DNA from 3 places in the Streptomyces sp. NPDC096012 genome. Region 2 is predicted to be linked to each of the others. Evidence: riboswitches for the same ligand, from Rfam matches in the RefSeq annotation. Region 2 holds a riboswitch; each other region holds the start of a gene.
What was found. Region 2 has a riboswitch for S-adenosylmethionine ahead of ABVB68_RS35925 (amino acid ABC transporter permease). Riboswitches for the same ligand answer to the same signal wherever they lie in the genome.
Positions count from the first base shown of each region.

Region 1: it holds a riboswitch for S-adenosylmethionine, as region 2 does, so the genes downstream of both, ABVB68_RS35010 (aminotransferase class V-fold PLP-dependent enzyme) here and ABVB68_RS35925 (amino acid ABC transporter permease) in region 2, are expected to answer to the same signal.
Region 3: it holds a riboswitch for S-adenosylmethionine, as region 2 does, so the genes downstream of both, thrC (threonine synthase) here and ABVB68_RS35925 (amino acid ABC transporter permease) in region 2, are expected to answer to the same signal.

Region 1 covers NZ_JBEOTD010000064.1:10,667-18,050, forward strand. The annotation lists gene ABVB68_RS34985 (C40 family peptidase) at 1-826, opposite strand, end outside; gene ABVB68_RS34990 (NYN domain-containing protein) at 1,038-2,381, opposite strand; gene ABVB68_RS34995 (hypothetical protein) at 2,427-2,666, opposite strand; gene ABVB68_RS35000 (rhomboid family intramembrane serine protease) at 2,818-3,609, shown strand; gene ABVB68_RS35005 (Lrp/AsnC family transcriptional regulator) at 3,606-3,887, shown strand; gene ABVB68_RS35010 (aminotransferase class V-fold PLP-dependent enzyme) at 4,168-5,544, opposite strand; SAM riboswitch class IV at 5,727-5,843, opposite strand; gene trpD (anthranilate phosphoribosyltransferase) at 5,924-6,988, opposite strand; gene qcrB (cytochrome bc1 complex cytochrome b subunit) at 7,108-7,384, opposite strand, start outside.
Region 2 covers NZ_JBEOTD010000074.1:8,779-16,162, reverse strand. The annotation lists gene ABVB68_RS35950 (NtaA/DmoA family FMN-dependent monooxygenase) at 1-283, opposite strand, end outside; gene ABVB68_RS35945 (LLM class flavin-dependent oxidoreductase) at 303-1,574, opposite strand; gene ABVB68_RS35940 (putative leader peptide) at 1,696-1,833, opposite strand; gene ABVB68_RS35935 (ABC transporter substrate-binding protein) at 1,973-2,989, opposite strand; gene ABVB68_RS35930 (amino acid ABC transporter ATP-binding protein) at 3,080-3,871, opposite strand; gene ABVB68_RS35925 (amino acid ABC transporter permease) at 3,868-4,851, opposite strand; SAM riboswitch class IV at 5,210-5,319, opposite strand; gene ABVB68_RS35920 (glutathione S-transferase C-terminal domain-containing protein) at 5,397-6,284, opposite strand; gene ABVB68_RS35915 (putative leader peptide) at 6,388-6,510, opposite strand; gene ABVB68_RS35910 (NAD(P)/FAD-dependent oxidoreductase) at 7,059-7,384, shown strand, end outside.
Region 3 covers NZ_JBEOTD010000001.1:134,986-142,369, forward strand. The annotation lists gene ABVB68_RS00705 (alpha,alpha-trehalose-phosphate synthase (UDP-forming)) at 1-1,317, opposite strand, end outside; gene ABVB68_RS00710 (glucosyl-3-phosphoglycerate synthase) at 1,403-2,347, opposite strand; SAM riboswitch class I at 2,472-2,614, shown strand; gene thrC (threonine synthase) at 2,632-3,915, shown strand; gene ABVB68_RS00720 (MoaD/ThiS family protein) at 3,912-4,190, shown strand; gene ABVB68_RS00725 (cold-shock protein) at 4,635-4,838, shown strand; gene groL (chaperonin GroEL) at 5,195-6,817, shown strand; gene ABVB68_RS00735 (NADH:flavin oxidoreductase) at 7,021-7,384, shown strand, end outside.

The sequences.
Region 1 (7,384 bases), on a different contig from region 2:
GGGGGATGGAGACGCCGGCCTGGGCGTAGGCCCAGGAGGTCAGACCCGAGCAGTCGAAGGAGGACGGCCCGGTGGCGCCGTAGACGTACGGCTTGCCGATCTGGCTCTGGGCGGCGGAGAAGGCAGCGGCGGCCCGGCCCGAGGAGGGCGGCGTGTCACCGAGGTTGACGCGCTCGGTGGACGAGCGGTTGGCGCGCTGCTGCTCGGCGGCGAGGGCCGCCTTCTCCTTGGCGGTCAGGGTGTTGAGCAGTCTCTGCGCCTCGGCGAGCTTGCCCTGGACTTCCTTCTTCTTCTTCTCCAGCTCGGTGCGCGTGGAGGAGAGGTCCTTGAGCTTCCCGGTGGCCTCCGCCCGCTCCTGGGCCAGTTCGCGCTGCTTGTCCTGGATCTTCTTCAGGGCCTCGACCTGCTGGCCGCTCAACTGGTCGAGCGTGGACGCCTTGTCGAGGTAGCTGTCCGGATCCGAGGACAGGAAGAGCTGCACCGAGGGGTCGATGCCGCCGGAGCGGTACTGCGCGGTGGCCAGCGAGCCCAGGCCGTCGCGGAGCTTGTTGAGGTCCTGCTGACCGCGGGCGACGTTGTCCTGGATGGTGGAGATTTCCTTCTGCAGCTTCTGCTGCCTCTCCTTGGCCCCGTTGAACTTCTCGGTGGCCTGCTCGGCCTCCTGGTAGAGCTTGTCGACCTTCGCCTTCACCTCGTCCTTGTTCAGCTTCTCGCTGGGAGCGGCGTTGGCGGCGTTCGCGCTGAGCGCGACGGCGGCGGCTGCTGCGGTGGTCAGCACGGTGACACGCGTGCGACTCGGCTGCTTGGGTCGACGATGGGACGCCACGGAGGAGGAACTCCTTCTTGTGAGTGACCACCCGTTCGGAGGTTCGAGCCCAGACCCTAGTGACCCAGTTGTGATCAGTTCAAATCCTCACGCCAAAAAACACGTCACGCAATGCATTCTTTGCACACAACTCACATGCAGTGATGCGCGATTGACGCTGCGCTGCGTGACGATACGGCCAATTCGGGCAATGCCTGTGCCCGTTGGACGTTCAGGACAGTCGCTTGAGAAGCACCGCAGAGGCCACGGGTCGGGCACCGGCCTTGGCGACCCCGTCGGCCACCTCCCGGTCGGTGGAGGCGACGATGACCGGACGGCCCGGCGGCTCGGCGCGCACGATCTGGCGGATCAGCTCGTCCGCCGTGACTCCCGGCTTGGAGAACAGCACCCGCACCCCACGCGGCGGTGCGAGCAGGACCGGCGCGGCCAGTTCGGCACCGTCGAAGACACACGTCACCTCGGCGCCGGTCTGCGCGGCGAGCGCCGAGAGCTGGCCGAGCAGTCTGAGCCGCTGCTTCTCCAGCGGCATCTGCGGATAGCCGGTCTTGGTGACGTTGTAGCCGTCGACCACCAGATGCACCTGCGGCAGCGCCAGCAGCTGGTCGAGGATCGCCGGGTCGTTCTCGGACAGGGCGCGGGCCGCGATGTCCTTCGGGGTCATCCGTCCCGGTTCCACCGCGTCCACGGTCTCGGCCGGGCGCACGGAGACCGGCGGCAGGGCGAGTTCGCGCCGCAGGCCCTGGGTCGCGTCCAGCAGGGTGTCGAGCAGCAGCCGTACCCGCATGTCCTCCACGCTGCGGCCCTCGCGGGCGGCGCGCCGGGAGGCCTCCAGCGCCGCCTCGGCCTCGCCGAGCCGGGCCTTGAGCCGGCGGGACTCGCTCTCGGCGGCCGACACCTGCAGCTGCGCCTCGGCGCGCACGGCGTCGGCCTCGGCCTGCACCTTGCGCAGCGCGGCCTCGCCCCGCTTGACGTCGCTGTGCGCGGCGCGCAGCTTGCGGTGCAGGGATTCGGCCTCCTTCTTCGCCGACTCCAGCTCGGCGCGCAGCCGTTCGGTCTCGGCCCGGGTGTGGTCGCGGGCCTCCACCAGTTCGGCGCGCAGCCGCTCCAGTTCGGCCCGGCTCTCCTCCTCCACCCGCTCGGCGTGCGCGCGCTGCGCCTCCTCGCCGGCCGCGGTGACCAGCTTCACCCAGCCCGCCGGCCGCAGTACGTAGGCCGCGGCCGCCACGTCGAGCGGGTCCGCGGCCGGGGGCGGGGAGCCTGAGTCGAGGGCGCCGGCGAGTTCCGGCTGCGCCTCTCTGAACTTCTCCCCGATCCGCTGCCGGAACAGCGGATCGGTCTCCAGTGCCGCCGCCATCGCGTTGCCGGCGAACTTCGCCCGGCGATTGGGGGCGAACCGGGCGTACTGCCTCAGCTGGGCGGGCAGTTCCACCACGGTCAGGCCGCCGAAGCCGTCCGAGACGATCTGCACGACCCGCCGGCGCACACCGTCGGGCAGCGGACGGTCAAGCACCTCGGCGGTGCCGTCGCCCGGCCCCCCGCCTGCGGTCTCCACCATCCGTCACACCCCACTACGTCCGCTGTTCCCCGGGGGCCGCTCCGCTCAGGAGCCGGCACCCGGCCTGTCCACGAGTTCCACCTGGTCCACCGCGTTGCACCAACGGCAGCGCACCGACTCGATGGTCTCACCGACCACCTCGCGCTCCTCCACCGTCGGCTCGCCGGCCAGATCGAGATGGACGTACTCGACGACCTTCGAGGAGCGGGTCACGTCGAACCGGGTGAGATTGCCGCACAGGGTGCAGCGCCATCGCGTCGTGGCGGTCGGCAGGGGAACCGTCATCGTCGTCCGCATCCTTATCGCTCTCGGCGCGCGCCACCGGCGGGCGCGTGTGGCTCGTAACCCTACGGCCTGGCGGGTAGTCGCCGCCCATCCGTTCACGGCGGCGAGGCGGTCTGTCAGCTTGCGTCCCGTTACGTCATGCTCTGTAGTCATGATCAGCACCTGGAGCACGGCGGCCGGCAGGACACTCAGAGCGGTCCGGGGGACCTCGGCGCCGATGACGTACGGCCTCATCGCCCTGTGCTGCCTGATCTTCGTGCTGAGCCCCGCCTCCGGCCTCACCCCCGCGTACGGCACCGGGGACGCGATGCTCGCCGCGCAGCGGGCGTACTTCCGCCGCTGGGGGGTGGTCCCGGCCGAGCTGTTCGACGGAGCCGCCCGCGACGCGCTCACCCCGGCCACCGCCCTGTTCGTGCACGGCAGCTGGGTGCATCTGCTGGGCAACATGCTCTTCCTCTTCGTCTTCGGGGCGATGACCGAGGAGCGGATGGGCCGGGTGCAGTTCACCCTCTTCTACGCCGGCTGCGGGTACCTGGCCCTGCTCGGCTACGCGGCCGCCAACGCCGCCTCCGAGCAGTCGCTGGTGGGCGCCTCCGGGGCGATCTCGGCGGTCCTCGGAGCGTTCCTCTACCTGTTCCCCCGCGCGCGCGTGACCAGTCTTCTGCCGTTCCTGTTCTTCCTGCCGCTGCGCTTCCCCGCCTGGGTCGTGCTGCCCTGCTGGGCGGCCCTGCAGTGGCTCGCGGCGGGCCGCGCCTCCGACGGCCCGGGCGTGGCCTACCTCGCGCACCTGGTGGGCTTCGCGCTCGGCTTCGGCTACGCCTGGGCGCGCTACGGCGGCCGGAGGGGTCCGAAGGGCGTCCTCACAAGGGCACTGGCGGGAAGCCGGAGGGCTAGAGTGAAGCCCGCACCGGCCCCGGCTCCCGAGGGAGAGAACCAACCGTGATCACCGCGATCGTCCTCATCAAGACCAGCGTGGACCGGATCCCCGAGATCGCGGAGCAGATCGCCGCGCTGGAGAGCGTCAGCGAGGTCTTCTCGGTCACGGGCACCTACGACCTGATCGCCATGGTCCGGGTACGGCAGCACGAGGACCTGGCCGAGGTCATCCCGGGCCGGATCAGCAAGATCCCGGGCGTGGAGGGTACCGACACGCACGTGGCGTTCCGCACCTACTCCCAGCACGACCTCGAGGCCGCGTTCGCCATCGGCCTGGACAACTAGGTCCTGTCTGACAGGGCCTAGCCCCGTCCACCGCGGCGACGCCGGCGCCCCAGGGGGCGTACGGGCGAGGGCCGCGGACGACGACCGGCGCCACCGCCGCCGCCATGGCCGCACCCGGGCTCCCTCGGGTGCGGGCCGGCCGCCACCCAGGCCGCACCCCAGGTTCCCGCAGGGGTGTGCCGGCCGCCGCCGAGGCCGCACCCGGGTTCCGGCAAGGGCGGCACGGCCGTCGCGGAGGCCCTGTCCGGCCCCCCTCGCGGCGGCCGTCCGCCGGGCGGTCTCAGACCGCGGGGACGCAGCGGCCGTCCTCCGTGCGGTAGCGCCACTTGGCGCCCTCGCGGACCAGTTCCCGTACGGCGTTCACGAACCGCTCCACGTGCTCGTCCGGCGTGCCCGCGCCGAAACTCACGCGGATGGCGTTCAGGGACTTCTCGCCCGGGGCCGCCTCCGGGGCGCCGCACTCGCCCTGGGCCTGCGGGTCGCTGCCCAGCAGGGTGCGCACCAGCGGGTGCGCGCAGAACAGGCCGTCGCGGACGCCGATGCCGTACTCGGCGGAGAGCGCGGCGGCGAAGTGGGAGCTGTTCCAGCCCTCCACGACGAAGGAGATGACGCCGACGCGCGGGGCGTCGTCGCCGAACAGGGAGAGGATCCGCACCTCGGGCACCTCGGCGAGGCCCTCGCGGACGGTGCGGACCAGGTGCTGCTCCCGGGCGACCAGGGACTCCCAGCCGGCCTCGGTGAGCGCCTTGCAGGCCGCCGCGATCGAGTAGGCGCCGATCACGTTCGGGGAGCCGGCCTCGTGGCGGGCGGCGCTCTCGTGCCACTCCACGTCCACTCCCCCGTCGGTGCGCCGGGTGACCTTGCGGCTGGCGCCGCCGCCCGCGAGGTACGGCTCGGCCGCCCGCAGCCAGTCGGCGCGTCCGGCCAGCACGCCGGAGCCGAAGGGGGCGTACAGCTTGTGCCCGGAGAAGGCGACCCAGTCGACGTCCAGGTCGCGGACGTCGACCGGGTGGTGCGGGGCGAGCTGGGCGGCGTCGAGGACGATCCGGGCACCGTGCGCGTGCGCCGCGGCGGCCAGCTCGCGCACCGGCCACAGCTCCCCGGTGACGTTGGAGGCGCCGGTGACGCAGACGAGGGCGGGGCCGTGGCCCCCCTCGGCGGACACCGTGCGGCCGGCGAGGGCCCGCTCCAGGGTCTCCACGGCCTGCCGGGGGCTGCGCGGGGCGTCGAGGTAGCTGACCTGGGCGTCCTGCCAGGGCAGTAGGGAGGCGTGGTGCTCGGTCTCGAAGACGAAGACCTGGCAGCCGGCCGGCAGGGCGCGGGCCAGCAGGTTCAGGGAGTCGGTGGTCGACCGGGTGAAGATCACCTGGTCGTCCTGCCGGCAGCCGAGGAACGCGGCGACGGTCCTGCGGGCGTTCTCGAACAGGTCGGTGGAGAGCTGGGAGAGGTAGCCCGCCCCGCGGTGGACGCTGCCGTAGTACGGCGCGTAGGCGGCGACGTCGTCCCAGACGCGCTGGAGGGCGGGGGCGCTGGCCGCGTAGTCGAGCGCGGCGTAGCCGACCTCGCCGCCCGTCACGAGCGGAACGGTCACGTCCCGGCCCAGCACGGACAGCGGGGCACAGACGGTCTGGTCGGCGGCAGCGGTGATGACGGACATGGGGGAACTCCCGTGCGAGCAGATGGGACCCGCCGCGCGAGCGGACACGGCTCGAGCGCGGACGAGGGGAAAAAGGGTGTGCGGAGGCGGGGCTCTGCGGCCCTATCGCATTCGCCGGCTCACGGAACGGCTCCCTCGATGACCAGGACCCCTGGCCCCGCGCTCGTCACGAGCGCGCGAGGGGTCCGCGCTTGCCGCAGACCTTGCTGTCCGCGACCTGGTCTTCACCCGGGGCACCCCGCCACGGACGGAGGGTTGCCGGACAGTCGGCCGGGGCCTCATGACTGTCACTCATGACCTGGTTCAGTATCCTGCCACACGGTCTTCGGCGCGCAAGGCGCAGTCCGGCATACGGACTGCGCCTCGGCCCGGCCCCGGGTCAGGCGTTGCTGGCCGCCACCCACCGCTCCAGCGACCGCTTGGCCGCGCCCGAGTCGACCGACTCCCGCGCCTCGGCGATGCCGGCGCGCAGCTGGTCGGCGAGCGGCGCGTCCGTGGGCCGCAGGGCGACGAGCGCGGCCGCCGCGTTCAGCAGGACCGCGTCCCGCACCGGCCCCCGCTCGCCGTCCAGCAGGCGGCGGGCGACCGCCGCGTTGTAGGCCGCGTCGGCGCCGCGCAGTGCTTCCACGGGGACGAGGTCGATGCCGACGTCCCGCGGGTCGAAGACCTCCTCGGAGACCTTGCCGTCGCGGACCACCCACACCCGGGAGGTGGCGGTGACGGTCAGCTCGTCCAGGCCGTCGTCCCCCCGGAAGACCAGCGCGGAGTTGCCCCGCTCGGCGAGGACGCCGGCCACGATGGGGGCCATCCTCGGGTCGGCCACCCCGACCGCCTGGGCGCGTACCTTGGCCGGGTTGGTCAGCGGCCCGAGCACGTTGAACGTGGTCCGGATGCCCAGCTGGCCGCGGGCCGCCGCCACATGGCGCAGGGACGGGTGGAACTTCACCGCGAAGCAGATGGTGATGCCGGCTTCCTCGGCGACCTCGGCGACCCGTCTCGGGGTCAGGTTCAGATTGATCCCGAGCTGCTCCAGGACGTCGGAGGACCCGGAGGCGGAGGAGGCCGCGCGGTTGCCGTGCTTGACGACCTTCGTGCCGGTGCCCGCGACGACGATCGAGGCCATGGTGGAGATGTTCACCGTCTTGGCGCCGTCCCCGCCGGTGCCGACGATGTCGACCGCCGGGCCGGGCACCTCGATCACGTTGGCGTGCTCGTACATCGTCCGGACGAGTCCGGAGATCTCCTCGACCGTCTCGCCCTTGGCCCGCAGCGCCACCATGAAGCCGGCGATCTGGGCGTCGGTCGCCTCACCGCGCATGATCCGGTCCATCGCCCACGCGGTCTCGTCGGCCGACAGGTCCCGTCCGGTCAGCAGACCGTTCAGCAGGACGGGCCAGGAACGGCCCGCCGCGGTGTCGCCTCCAGCGGGGGTCACAGCGCTCATCAGCCGCTCCTCGTACACAGTCCTGCAAGGTCGTACACCACCCTATCCAGCCCGGAGGACGGCGAAGGGCCCCGTCCGCAACGGACGGGGCCCCTCTCCGTGGTGTGGCGACGCGGGGATCAGTGGTGGCCGTGGCCGCTCGTGATCTCCTTGTACTCCTCGACGGTCGGCTTGGGGATCTGGTTGTCCTCGCCGTAGTAGGCGGCGGAGAGCTTCGCGCGAAGCTTCTCCGTGCCCTTCACCTTGCGCTCGACACCGTTCTCGTCGACCGCCGGAGCGATCTCGGCCGGCTGGTACTGCTCGTGCGCGGTGAGCGTGTGCAGCTGCTCCTGGCTGAGCGGCTCGTGCACCTCGATGAACTCACCGTGCGGCAGCCGCTTGATGATGCCGGTCTCG
Region 2 (7,384 bases):
TCAGGCCGAGCCGGTCGGTGACGGCGGCCAGCGCGGCCAGCACGGTGAAGGTGTCGGGGCGGCCGACGACGTCCAGGTCGTAGATCTGCCCGCCCTGCTCCCGCAGCCGGAGTCCCTCGGCGAGGAACAGGAAGTCGAACTTGGCGCGTTCGGCGGTGCGGGCGAAGTGCGCGAAGGAATCGAACTCGATGTGGCTGCCGGCGGCCGGATCGCTCCACACGGTGGTGTTGTTGACGCCGGGGAAGTGTGCGGCCAGGTGTATCCGCTTCAGCGGCTTGCTCATGGTGATGGCTTTCTCCGGCTCAGGCGCCGGCGGTGGGCGCGGGTGTGGGTGCGGGGGCGGACACGGGCTCGGGTTCGGGTGCTGCCGGGCGCCCGGAGGAGTAGCGGCCGGCGGGGCGGCCGAGCCCGAGGTGGCCGCGCAGGGTGGCGGCCTCGTAGGCCTTACGGAAGCGGTGGCGGCGCTGCAGCTCGGGCACCAGGTCCCGGCTGACACGGGGCAGGTCGTGGCCGGCTACGGCGGGCCGCAGCCGGAAGCCGGTCAGCCCCTCCCCCGCCAGCTCCTCCAGCAGGTCGGCCAGCCGGGCCGCCGTACCGGTGAAGACGGGGGCGTCGCCCGTGTACGGCGCGCCCGCGAGCGTGTCGAGGCGCTCGCGCCGGGCGTTCGCCTCCCCCGGGGTGTCGTCGAGGAAGACGACGAGGTCACCGAAGACGTGCAGCGTCTCGTCGGCGCGGCCCGCGGTCTCCTGCTCGGCCCGGATCTCGGCGACGATCGCGCGGGCCTGCCGCGCGTCGTGCGGGGTGACGTAGCCGATGTCGGCCCGGCGGGCCACGAGCCGGTACCCGGTGCTCCGGTGGGCGAGGGCGCTGACCGGCGGCTGCCCCTGCGGGGGCCGCGGTGTGATGGAGGGGCCCTTGACGTGGAAGAAGCGGCCCTCGAAGTCGATGTAGTGCAGCTTGTCCCGGTCGACGAAGCGGCCGGTCGCCACGTCCCGGATCTCGGCGTCGTCCTCCCAGCTGTCCCAGAGCCGGCGCACGACCTCCACGTAGTCGGTGGCCTCCTCGAACAGTTCGGCGGTCACGCGTCGCCCGGCCGGGCCGTCGAGTGCGTCGATCCGCTCGACGGTGCGGGGGCCGAAGTGCGCGGCCTCGTTCGCCCGGGCGGTGACCTGCACGCGCAGGCCCGCGCGTCCGGTGCTCACGTAGTCGAGCGTGGCGATCGCCTTGGAGATGTGGAACGGCTCGGTGTGGGTGGCCACCACGGTCGGGACGAGACCTATGTGCCGGGTGAGCGGTGCCACCCGGGAGGCGATGAGGACCGCGTCGAGCCGGCCGCGGACCTGGTCGGTGCGCTCGTCGGGCTCCAGGGCGTGCGAGGACTGCGGGCCGAGGCCGTCCTCGATGGTGACGAAGTCGAGGAGGCCGTGTTCGGCCTCGGCCACCAGGTCGGCCCAGTAGCGGGCGGTGAACAGGTCCTGGGGGCGGGCGGCCGGTTCCCGCCAGGAGGCGGGATGCCAGCCGGTGCCGTCCAGGGCGACGGCGAGGTGGAGCGGGGAAGCGGGAGTCGAGGACACGTCGGTGCCTTCCTTGATGTCCGTACGAGACCACCGGCTCGCGGCGCGGGGCGTCGGCGCAGGGCGGGGCGCGGCGGCGGGAGACCCGGGCCGGGGGCCGGAGAGGGGCCGGAGAAGGAGGTCAGTGGCGACAGAGCGCGGCGGACACGCGCTGGAGGTCTATGTGCGGCCGGGAGTGCAGGCGGACGGAGCGGTACGGGTGCCGTACCGACGACGGGAGCGGTGCGCGCGGCGGGAGCCCGCGTGTCGCGTCCGTCATGCCCGTCACCTCCGTCCGTCGTGCGCGGGCGCGCCTGGCCGGCGGCCGCCCGGCGCGTCTCGTCGTTACTACAACTCCCGCCCGCGCCCGGGTGTTCCCGGCGCGCGGATCCGGGCGTGTCGTCCGCCGTCACGGGTGGTCAGGAGTTGTCCAGCGGCAGGCCGGGCGGGTTGACCTTCGACTGCGCCACACCCTCGTTGGAGAGGTTGTAGGCGGCCAGCCACTTGGCGTACTGCCCGTTGTCGATCAGGTGGTTGACGGCGTCCGCGATCGGTCCGGCCAGGCCGCTGCCCTTCTTGGCGGTGGCGGCGATCAGGCCCTGGAGCGTTCCGCCGGCGCCGGAGTAGGTGCCCGCGTTGCGGGTCGGCTCGGGCGTGTGCGCGGTCTGCCGGACGCGGTAGGCGACGCTGGGGTTGGGGCCGAAGTAGGCGTCGATCCTTCCGCTGGTCAGCGCCAGGTTGATGGAGTTCTGGTCCGGGAAGTACTTGATGTCGAGCTTCTTGCCCTCCTGGGCCAGCTTGGCCTTCCACTCCAGCAGGATCCTCTCCTGGTTGGTGCCGGAGCCCACGGAGACCGTCCTGCCCGCCAGGTTCTCGTAGTCGCCGCCGAAGTCCCAGGCGTCCTTCTTCAGCACCTCGAAGGCCAGGTTGTCCTTCCGGTAGGAGGCGAACTCGTACTTCTTCTTGCGCTCCTCCGTGTCGGTGACGTTGGAGAAGGCCACGTCGACCTTGCCGCTGTCGATGCCGACGAAGAGGTTCTCCCAGGTGGAGTTCCTGATCTCGGGCTTCAGGCCGAGCACCGCGGCCACCAGGCGTCCGAAGTCCGGTTCGGAGCCGGTGAGGGTCTTCTGGTCGCTGCCCACGTAGTTGAGCGGCGCGGAACCCGAGGGCAGGGCTCCGACGCCGATGACGAGCTTGCCGCTCCGGCGGACGGAGGCGGGCAGTTCGGCGCTGATGGACTTCACCTCGGAGACCTTCAGCTCGGTCTCCTGTGCCGCCCCGTTGGACAGCCGCCCCACGGTGACCGTGCCGGCGGCGGTGGTCTTGGCGGCGGCCTCGCCGTCACCCCCGCAGGCGGCGAGGCCGGTGGCGAGGGTGGCGGCGGCGGCCGCGGTGATGCCCCGGATCAGACGGTGCCGGGAGACGCGGGTAGGCATGGCGTGGCTGTCCTTGTCTGGGTGGTGAGGTGGTGGCGAGGAGAAATACCGGAGTGCCGAAGTGGCGTGGGTGCGACGGGAGTTCGGGGGTCACAGCACCCTGGCGAGGAAGTCCCGGGTCCGTTCGTGCCGGGGCCTGTCCAGCACCTGGCCGGGCGGCCCCTGTTCGACGATCCGGCCGTGGTCGATGAAGACGACACGGTCGGCGACCTCGCGGGCGAAGCCGATCTCGTGGGTGACGATGACGAGGGTGGTGCCGCCGGCCGCGAGGTCCTTGATGACGTTCAGGACCTCGCCGACGAGTTCGGGATCGAGTGCCGAGGTCGGCTCGTCGAAGAGGATGATCCCCGGCCGCAGGGCGAGGGCGCGGGCGATCGCCACGCGCTGCTGCTGGCCGCCGGACAGCTGCCGCGGATAGGCGTCCGCCTTCTCGCCGAGGCCCACCCGGGTGAGCAGTTCGCGCGCCAGCTCCTGGGCCGCGGGCCTGGTCGTCCGGCCGGTGGCCAGGGGGGCCGCGGCGACGTTGTCGAGAGCGGTCAGGTGCGGGAAGAGGTTGAAGTTCTGGAAGACGAAGCCGATCCGGCGGCGCTGGGCGAGGATGGCGCGCTCGCCGAGTTCCCTGAGCCGGTCCCCGTACCGCTTGACGCCGATCAGCTCGCCGCCGACGCTGACGTGGCCGGTCTCGGGTTTCTCCAGGTGGTTGACGACCCTCAGCAGCGTCGACTTGCCGGAGCCGGAGGGCCCGAGGATCACCGTGACCTCGCCGGGCCGGACGGTCAGGTCGATGCCGTCGAGGACGTGGTGGGAGCCGTACCACTTGTGGACGCCGTGCACTTCGAGCGCGGCGGCGACGGGCGTGCCGGGGGTCTGGGCGCCGGTCATACGGCGGCCTCCTTGCGCAGGCGGGCACCCAGGCCGGCCGCGGCGGCCCGGGCTCTCTGCAACGGCGTCGGCGGCAGGCCGCGGGTGGCGCCCCGCGCGTAGTACCGCTCGACGTAGTACTGGACGACGGACACGGCGCTGGTCAGGAGCAGGTACCAGGCGGTCGCCACCATCAGCAGCGGTACGACGTCCCCGGGGTAGGTGTTGCCCATCGACTGCACCACGCCGAAGAGGTCGAGCAGGGACACGTAGAACACCAGGGACGTGCTCTTGATGAGCCCGATCAGCTGGTTGACGTAGTTCGGGACGATGGACCTGAGGGCCTGCGGGAGGACGATCCGGCGGAACCGGTAACCCTTGGGCAGACCGAGCGCGGATGCCGCCTCGTGCTGCCCCTGGTCGACGGAGAGGAGGCCGCCGCGGACCACCTCCGCCGCGTAGGCCGCCTCGTTGAGGCTGAGGCCCACGACGGCGATCGTCATGTCGGTGGCGAGCCTCGACTCGTCGAAGCGCACGAAGGACGGGCCGAAGGGCACGCCCAGGCTCAACGTCCGGTACAGGGCGGAGAAGTTGTACAGGAATATCAGCACGACGATCAGCGGGGTGGAGCGGAACAGCCAGGTGTACGTCCAGCTGACCGCGCGCGGCACCGGGCTCGCGGAGAGCCGGCCGAGCGCCAGCAGGATGCCGCCGGCCAGCCCCAGCACCGCGCTCAGGGCGGCGACCTCGAGCGTGACGAGGAGGCCGTCGAGGACGGCCGGGCGCAGGAACCAGTAGCGGAACCGGTCCCACTGGTAGAAGGGGTTGGTGACCAGTCCGTGCAGGATCTGCGCGACGAGGACGAGGACGACGGCGGTGACGATCCACCGGCCGGGTCTGCGCCGCGGCCGAACTCTCCGTGCGGGCGGCGGAACCGGCGCCTCGCCGGGGTGCGAGGGCCTCTCGGCGAGGGAGAGGGCGGCGCCTGGGGATTCACTCATGGGCGGACTCCGGGCGGAATCGGGCACCCCCGGGACGGCGGCGGGCGCGCGGGCCGCGACGGCACTGGGGCACGAGACGGCGCACGGGAGACGCGGCGGAACCGGGGGCTGGGCGGGCAACGGCACATCACACGCACGGGGTACGTGCGGAACGCGCGGGCTGGGACGCTGAGGTCAGCCCCGACGGCGGGCGGAGCCCGGTGCGGTACACAGTGCGCTGCTGACGCGGACCAGATCGACGGCCCGGTCGGCGACCAGGAGCTGGGCGTACGGCGGTACGCAGCCCGGGGAACGGCGAGGGGCCGTCCTGGGAGCTGCGTACATGGCGTCACCTGTCACTGTTCCGGCCCCCGGGGGGGCCTCGCGCTTACCGAATACGTCGTCCGGTCCGGTCGTCACCTGGGGCACCCCACCGCGTGCGAGGGTTGCCGGTCAGCGAGCCAGGGCTTGGCGCTGACGCTCATGACCTTTCTGAGTGGCAAGTAAGGCAGTCGCCCGTTCGAATGTCAACGGCCGTCCGCGGAGCGGACCCTGAGGGCCGGCTCTCACCTGCGGGAAGCGTCCGGGACCTGCGCGGCGTGGGCCGCCCAGTCCAGGATCTGGACAGCCGCTCCGGCGGCCTCCAGCCCCCGGCAACTGCCGTGGTGGCGGCGGGCGATGCCGTCGAGGTCCAGGTGCCGGCCGAAGGCGGGGCGGGCGGCCAGGCGGCGGGCGTACGCCCACAGCGCGTGGTGGCCGGCGATCCGGTGCACGGCGGAGGCGTCGAGGTGGCAGCGGTGGACGGTGTCGAGCTGCACCAGGGCCACCCAGAGTTCCACGTCGGCGGCGGTCAGCCGGTCGCCGACCAGGTACTCCGCACCGCTCAGCCGCCGCTCCAGCCGGCCCAGGGTGTCGAGCAGCACGTCGAGGGCGGCGGCCCGCTCGGCGGGACCGGCGCCTGCCCGTCCGGCACGCTGGGCGGCGTCCTCGACGCCGTCGGCGCACATCCGTTCCACGGCGTCGATCACCGAGCGCGTTCCGGACGGGTACAGCGAGGACCGCCCGTCACGCGGGAAGCGGTCCAGGTCGCGCAGGATGTCCGGGGCGTGGGTGCTGACGATGCGTCCGGACCAGTCGTCGCTGAGGACGGGGGCGAGGGCCGGCCCGGTGTAGTGGTGGGCGCTCGCCTCGTACAGCGGGCGCAGCGCCGCGTGGCCACCGCCGGGACAGTCGGGCACGGCGGGCAGGAAGGTGACCGGACAACTGCCGTCCAGGCCGAGGAGGCTGTGGCCGGCGGCGAGGCGCAGGCCGTCCGGACAGGCGGTCGACAGATGGAGCCGGTAGCGGTGCGGTACGGCGTAGTGGCCGCTGCGGGCGTCCCGGCCGAGCCGGCCCCGGAAGAGGGGAGCCGTGCGGTGGACGTTCGAGTCGGCGGCGAGCGGACTGCTGGACATGCGTCTCCCCTGGGCGTGGGCGGATGAACTCCCTGACGGGCACGGCGGACGGGCGCGCCGGCCGGCGCCGTCGGGCGACGAGGGCGAGGGCGAGGGCCCGGACTCAGTACCGGCCGCTGATCGCGCTGCAGACGCGCAGCAGGTCGATGTGGCGCCGGGAGGTGAGCAGGGGCGCGCACAACGGCGTCCGGCCCGCTCGGCCGGCGACCGTCTCCGGACGCGTCATGATTCCCTACCCGTTCACTAGGATTTCCTCCCTGGAGTGTCGATCGGGCTCCGCACGCCGTCAAGGGGGCGTCCACGCCTGGGATTCGGACGCGGAGCCCCACGGCCCGGCGAGGCGACGCCGGACGAGCGGTGGGGGGACGGCGGGGGGACGCTGGACGGCCGCCGGGGGACGGCGAGGGCGACGCTGGACGGGCGCCGGGGGACGCCGGACGAGCGCCGGGGGACGGCGAGGGATGGCGAGGGCGACGCCGGACGAGCGCCGGGGAATGGCAAGGGCGCCGGACGACCGCCGGGGAATGGCGACGGGGACACCGGACGAGCGCCGGGGGGACGGCGGGGGAACGCCGGACGATGCGCGAGGACTCCTCAGGTCCTGCCGCAGGTCACCGCCGGCCGGGTCACCAGGCGCACGCCGGAGGACGTGCGAGCACTCCCCGCATCGCCCCGCGGGCCGCCACCGACCGTGCACCGGGCCGGACGGCAAGGCGAACGACGAAAGGCGACCGAGGTCTCCTCAGCGCCAGAGACATGTGACATAGTACTGGCGTGACGAAGCGGCTGACCTGCGATGTCGTGGTCGTCGGAGCCGGAATGGTGGGCGCCGCCTGTGCGCTGTACGCCGCGCGGGCCGGTCTCGACGTGAGGGTGGTGGACCGGGGACCGGTGGCCGGCGGCACCACCGGCGCGGGCGAGGGCAACCTCCTCGTCTCCGACAAGGAACCGGGCCCCGAGCTGGAACTGGCCCTCCTGTCGGCCCGGTTGTGGGCGGACCTCGCGGAGGAGCTGGGCCCGGTGATCGAGTACGAGTCCAAGGGCGGCCTCGTGGTGGCCTCGACGCCCCGCTCCCTCGCCGCGCTGACGAAGTTCGCCGC
Region 3 (7,384 bases), on a different contig from region 2:
GGGCAGGGTCAGTGCCTCGTGCAGCGCCTGCGCCGTGCCCGTGATGTCGTACGGGTTCACCACGATCGCGTCCTCGCCCAGCTCCTCGTACGCCCCCGCCTCGCGCGACAGCACCAGCGCGCAGCCCTGGTCCGAGACGACCGGGATCTCCTTGGCGACCAGGTTCATGCCGTCCCGGATCGGGTTGACCAGCGCCACGTCGGCGAGCCGGTACGCGGCCAGCGAGCGGGCGAAGTCGTCCTTCACGTGCAGCACGACGGGAGTCCAGCCGGCCGTCCCGTACCGCTCGTTGATCTCGTGCGCCACCCGCTGCACCTCGGCCGTGTACTCGCGGTACACGGCGAGGTCCTGCCGGGAGGGGTAGGCGAACGCCACGTGGACGACCCGCTCGCGCCACTCGGGGTGCTCGTCCAGCAGCTGCCGGTACGCCAGCAGCCCGCGCACGATGTTCTTCGACAGCTCGGTGCGGTCGACGCGGACGATGGTCCTGCGGCCCTCGCCGATCTCCTTCCGCAGCACCGCCATCCGCTCGTCCACGTCCGCCTTGTGCGCCCGCTCGCGCAGGAAGTCCGCGTCCGCGCCCAGGCCGTGCACGCCGATCCGGGTGCCCGAGGGGATCCCCGGGCCCAGCACCGCGTGGCAGCAGTCCCGGAACGCGTTCGCCCACCGCTCGGTGAGGAACGCCGCCCGGTCCGCGCCCAGGATGCCCGTCAGCAGCTCGGCCGCGATGTCGTCGGGCAGCAGGCGGAAGTAGTCCGGCGGCGCCCACGGCGTGTGCGAGAAGTGGCCGATGCGCAGGTCGGGGCGGAGCCGGCGGAGCATCCGGGGGGCGAGGGCCAGGTGGTAGTCCTGGATCAGCACCGCCGCTCCCTCGCCCGCCTCCTCGGCCAGCGCCTCGGCGAACGCCTGGTTGTAGGCCTCGTAGGAGGCCCACTGCCGCCGGAAGTCCGCGTCGAAGATCGGCTCCAGCGGGGTCTGGTACAGCAGGTGGTGGACGAACCAGAGGACCGAGTTGGCGATGCCGTTGTAGGCGTCGGCGTGCACCGTCGCGTCGATGTCGAGCATCCGCACCCGCTGCCCGCCGGTCTCCTCGGCCGGCAGCAGACCGCCGTCGGCGCGCCGTACGGCCGCCCGGTCGCCCTCGCCCAGCGCGGCGCACACCCACACCGCGTCGGTGTCCGGACCGATCGCCGACAGGCCGGAGACCAGTCCGCCGCCGCCCCGCTTGGCGTGCAGCGAGCCGTCCTCGCGCAGTTGATACGAAACCGGGCCGCGGTTGGACGCGACCAGCACCTCAGCACCGTGGGTCGAAGCCATACGCCTCAACCTAGCCCGGCCCGGAAACGCTCAAACGTACGGTCTGCCCCGGCGGGGGCCGTATACGGCCGTTCTCCGCGCGCCATCAAGCCACGCGGCGGGCGGCGTACTCCGCGATCTGCGCCATCGGCGGGCGTTCCTCGGTGTCCACCGAGTAGGTGCGCGGCTCGAAGCCGGCCGCGCCCCGCTCGAACTGGGTGAGGGCGGGCCGGACCAGGTGGCCGCGGGCCAGCCGGAGCTGGGCGGTGCGGTAGATGGCGGCGGCCATCCGGCCCAGCGCCTGCCCGTCCTGGTGGCGGTGCCTGCGCACACCCACGTCCACCTGGGCCAGCGCGTCGAGCCCCACCAGGTGCAGGGCGTCGACCAGCATGCCCAGCTCCACGCCGTAGCCCACCGGGAACGGCAGCTGTTCCAGCAGGGAACGGCGCGCCGCGTACTCGCCGCCCAGCGGCTGCACGAAACCGGCCAGTTGCGGCCAGTGCATGTTCAGCAGCGGGCGGGCCATCAGCTCGGTGACCCGGCCGCCCTGACCGGCCGCGCCGCCCAGCGGGCGGTCGTACATGCCCTTGACCAGGTCCACCCCGGGCTCGGTGAGCAGCGGGCCGACGATTCCCGAGACGAAGTCGGAGGAGAACTCCCTCAGGTCCGCGTCGACGAAGCAGACGATGTCGCCGCCGGTGACGAGCAGCGAGCGCCAGAGCACTTCGCCCTTGCCGGGGGCGGCGGGTATCCGGGGCAGGATGTCGTCGCGGTGGACGACCCGGGCGCCCGCGGCGGCGGCGACCGCGGAGGTGCGGTCGGTGGAGCCGGAGTCGACGACGACGATCTCGTCGACGAGCGGGACCCGCTCCACGAGGTCGCGGCGGATGACCGTGACGATGTCGCCGACGGTCTCCTCCTCGTCGAGGGCGGGCAGCACGACGCTGATGGTCTGCCCCGTGCGCTGCTTGGCGGCCAGGATCCGGGGCAGCGGGCGATCGGCCACGGACCAGGAGCGGGTGGCCAGCCAGCGCTCGACTTCTTCCAGCACGGCGGCTCCTCACGTGTCTCGCGGTTCGGACGACTATCTCAACTGTCCCGGCCTTCGGTTACAGTCTTGAACAACGCCGGTGACCATCGCATGTCGGAGGTCGCGCGCGTCGACAACCGAATACCGCTCATCCAGAGGGGCAGAGGGACACGGCCCGATGAAGCCCCGGCAACCCTCCAGCCGGTACTCGTCTTCCACGCGAGGCTCCCGGCTAGGGAAGGTGCCAAATCCGTCTCGCGGCGAGATGCGTCGTGAGGAAGATGAGGAGAAAGGGCCTCGCCTCCATGGCTGTGCAGACAGTTGCAAGCACCAGCAGTTCCACCGTCGACCTCGGACCCGCCGCGGCCCTGAGCTGTCGCGAGTGCGGCCACCGCGTGCCCCTCGGTCCGGTCTTCGCGTGCGAGGAGTGTTTCGGCCCGCTGGAGATCGCCTACGACTTCTCCGCCTACGGCACCGAAGAGCTGCGCGCCCGCATCGAGGCGGGCCCCGCGAACATCTGGCGGTACGCCCCGCTGCTGCCCGTCCCCGCCGACGTGGCCGACAAGCCCAACATCAACCCGGGCTGGACCAAGCTGGTCAAGGCCGACAACCTGGCGGGCGAGCTGGGGGTGACCGGCGGCCTCTTCGTGAAGGACGACTCCGGCAACCCCACGCACTCCTTCAAGGACCGCGTCGTCGCCCAGGCCCTGGAGGCCGCCCGCGCCTTCGGCTTCACCACGCTCTCCTGCTCCTCCACCGGCAACCTGGCCGGCGCCGTGGGCGCCGCCGCCGCCCGCGCCGGCTTCCGGTCCTGCGTGTTCATCCCGCACGACCTGGAGCAGGGCAAGGTCGTCATGGCCGCCGTCTACGGCGGTGAGCTGGTCGGCATCGAGGGCAACTACGACGACGTGAACCGCTTCTGCTCGGAGCTGATCGGCGACCCGGCCGGCGAGGGCTGGGGCTTCGTCAACGTCAACCTGCGGCCGTACTACGCGGAGGGGTCCAAGACCCTGGCGTACGAGATCTGCGAGCAGCTCGGCTGGCGGCTCCCGGACCAGCTCGTCGTCCCGATCGCCTCCGGCTCCCAGCTCACGAAGATCGACAAGGGCCTGCAGGAGCTGATCAGGCTCGGGCTCGTCGAGGACAGGCCGTACAAGATCTTCGGTGCGCAGGCCGAGGGCTGCTCCCCGGTGTCGACCGCCTTCAAGGCCGGTCACGACGTGGTGCGCCCGCAGAAGCCGGACACCATCGCCAAGTCCCTGGCCATCGGTAACCCGGCAGACGGCCCGTACGTCCTGGACATCGCGCGCCGCACCGGCGGTGCCGTGGAGGACGTGACGGACGAGGAGATCGTGTCCGCGATCAAGCTGCTGGCCCGCACCGAGGGCATCTTCGCGGAGACCGCGGGCGGCGTGACCGTCGGCGTCACCCGCAAGCTGCTGGAGAACGGCCTGCTGGACCCGGCGAAGACCACGGTCGTCCTCAACACCGGCGACGGCCTGAAGACCCTGGACGCGGTGGCCGGCACCGGCCTCAGCGCCACCATCCGCCCGACCCTGGACTCCTTCCGAGAGGCTGGCCTCGCATGAGCGTGACCGTTCGCATCCCGACCATCCTGCGCACCTACACCGGCGGCCGGGCCGAGGTCGCCGCGGAGGGCGGGACCCTCGCCGAGGTCATCGAGGACCTGGAGAAGAACCACACGGGAATCGCCGCCCGGGTGCTGGACGACCAGGGCAGGCTGCGCCGTTTCGTCAACGTGTACGTCAACGACGACGACGTCCGTTTCGAGCAGGGCCTGCAGACGGAGACCCCCGACGGCGCCGGTGTCTCGATCATTCCCGCCGTCGCCGGCGGCTGCTGACCGAATGACCGATCATTACCTTCGGTAACAGCGGTTACGCAAGGTTCGCCCGATTGCCTCCTCCGTGAGAGAAGCGGAGGGGGCAATTCTGCGTGATTGAGCGCGGTACAGTTGGGGAACGCGCTCGCGGTCCACTGATCGCGGCCCCTTGATTCATACCGCGCGACCCGGCAAGAAGTAGCCAAAGTGTGCGGGTTTTATGTGGCTTTTGCTCCTTTTGTGGAGCCCGACTTGCCCTGAATTCAGGCGAATTCTCGCCACATTCCGGACCGGCCTCGTCCAGAATTCTCGTCCGATTGACCTGTTGCAGACGGCAGTTGGACAGATACATTCAGCCGCGGTCGACGCGTTCCGGCGCACGCCCCGTCCATTTGGTGGGGCGAGGTCTGACCCGGGTCCGCGAAGTGTGGATCTGTGCAAGGGCCAGTAATAGGGGAGTTAGGCATGGCTCAGGGCACCGTCAAGTGGTTCAACGCGGAGAAGGGGTACGGCTTCATCGCGGTCGACGGTGGTGCGGACGTCTTCGTCCATTACAGCGCCATTCAGATGGACGGCTACCGCACCCTGGAGGAGGGCCAGCGGGTGGAGTTCGAGATCTCGCAGGGCCAGAAGGGCCCGCAGGCCGACATGGTTCGCCTCAGCGCCTGAACGTTTCTTGTCACGAAGGGCCCGCACCTCGCAGAGGGTGCGGGCCCTTCGTCGTGCCCGGGCCCGCGGTGTGCGCGGGTGGCCGGCCGCCCCGCCGTCCGCCCTGGTGCTCGCGTCCGGCCGTCACCCGACCGCCGCCGCCCGACGAGTTCGCTGTGCGGGCGCACCTTGCACTCGGGCATGCCGAGTGCTAATCATTGCGTTAGCACTCTGAAGGTGAGAGTGACAACGAAGGACCGGGTCGGTGAGGCCCGCAGACCGGGTGGGGCAAGGAACCACGAGGTCGGCGAGCCGTCCGTCGCGGGCGCGGGCGCGGTCCGAAGGAATCACCCCCAGTCCTGGAGGGACCACTTCACATGGCCAAGATCATCGCGTTCGACGAGGAGGCGCGGCGCGGCCTCGAGCGCGGCATGAACCAGCTCGCGGACGCCGTGAAGGTGACGCTCGGCCCCAAGGGCCGCAACGTCGTCCTCGAGAAGAAGTGGGGCGCCCCCACGATCACCAACGATGGTGTCTCCATCGCCAAGGAGATCGAGCTCGAGGACCCGTACGAGAAGATCGGCGCCGAGCTGGTCAAGGAAGTCGCCAAGAAGACGGACGACGTCGCCGGTGACGGTACGACCACCGCGACCGTGCTGGCCCAGGCCCTGGTCAAGGAAGGCCTGCGCAACGTCGCCGCCGGCGCCAACCCGATGGCGCTGAAGCGCGGTATCGAGAAGGCCGTCGAGGCCGTCTCCGCCGCCCTGCTGGAGCAGGCGAAGGACGTGGAGACCAAGGAGCAGATCGCCTCCACCGCGTCCATCTCCGCCGCCGACACCCAGATCGGCGAGCTGATCGCCGAGGCCATGGACAAGGTCGGCAAGGAAGGCGTCATCACCGTCGAGGAGTCCCAGACCTTCGGTCTGGAGCTGGAGCTCACCGAGGGTATGCGCTTCGACAAGGGCTACATCTCGGCGTACTTCGCCACCGACATGGAGCGGATGGAGGCGTCGCTCGACGACCCGTACATCCTGATCGCCAACTCCAAGATCTCCTCGGTCAAGGACCTGCTCCCGCTGCTGGAGAAGGTCATGCAGTCGGGCAAGCCGCTGCTGATCATCGCCGAGGACGTCGAGGGCGAGGCCCTGTCGACCCTGGTCGTCAACAAGATCCGCGGCACCTTCAAGTCCGTCGCCGTCAAGGCCCCGGGCTTCGGCGACCGCCGCAAGGCCATGCTCGGCGACATCGCCATCCTCACGGGCGGCGAGGTCATCTCCGAGGAGGTCGGCCTCAAGCTGGAGAACGCGACCCTGGACCTCCTGGGCCGCGCCCGCAAGGTCGTCGTCACCAAGGACGAGACCACCATCGTGGACGGTGCCGGCTCCTCCGAGCAGGTGCAGGGCCGCGTGAACCAGATCCGCGCCGAGATCGAGAACAGCGACTCGGACTACGACCGCGAGAAGCTGCAGGAGCGCCTGGCGAAGCTCGCCGGCGGTGTCGCGGTCATCAAGGCCGGTGCCGCCACCGAGGTGGAGCTCAAGGAGCGCAAGCACCGCATCGAGGACGCCGTCCGCAACGCGAAGGCCGCCGTCGAGGAGGGCATCGTCGCCGGTGGTGGCGTGGCCCTGCTGCAGGCCTCCCAGGTCTTCGAGAAGCTGGAGCTCGAGGGTGACGAGGCGACCGGCGCCAACGCCGTGCGCATCGCGCTCGAGGCCCCGCTGAAGCAGATCGCCGTCAACGCCGGCCTCGAGGGCGGTGTCGTGGTGGAGAAGGTGCGCAACCTGACCCCGGGCCACGGCCTGAACGCCGCGACCGGCGAGTACGTCGACCTGGTCGCCGAGGGCATCATCGACCCGGCGAAGGTGACCCGTTCCGCGCTGCAGAACGCCGCCTCCATCGCCGCGCTGTTCCTCACCACCGAGGCCGTCATCGCCGACAAGCCGGAGAAGGCCGCCGCGCCGGCCGGCGGCGGCATGCCGGGCGGTGACATGGACTTCTGATCCGCCTCACGGCCGATCGCGTCCTGACCGAGGGCGGTCTCCCCTGTCGCACGACAGGGGAGACCGCCCTCGGGCTTTTTCCGTCGCCGGATCGGGGGCCGGGGCGGGAATGCGGGGAGCGTGGCGACTGTTGCTTCATGTGGTGCAACAATGCGTGCGCACATACCAGTCGGTTTCCACTCTTACCTCTCAGGAGCCCCCACGTGACCGTCACCGTCACCGAGCCCGCCTCCCGTGCGGCCAGGATCCTCTCGCGTCCGATCGCGCTGAACGGCCTCACCGTTCCCAACCGGATCGCGATGGCGCCGATGACCCGGATGTTCTCCCCGGGCGGCGTCCCCGGCGACGACGTGCGGTCCTACTACGCGCGCCGCGCGGCCGCGGGCGTCGGCCTGATCGTCACCGAGGGCACCTACGTCGGCCACGAGTCGGCCGGCCAGAGCGACAGCGTCCCGCGCTTCCACGGCGAGGAGCAGCTCGCGGGCTGGGCCCGGGTCGCCGAGGACGTGCACGCGGCGGGCGGCACGATCGTCCCGCAGCTGTGGCACATCGGCATGGTCCGCAAGC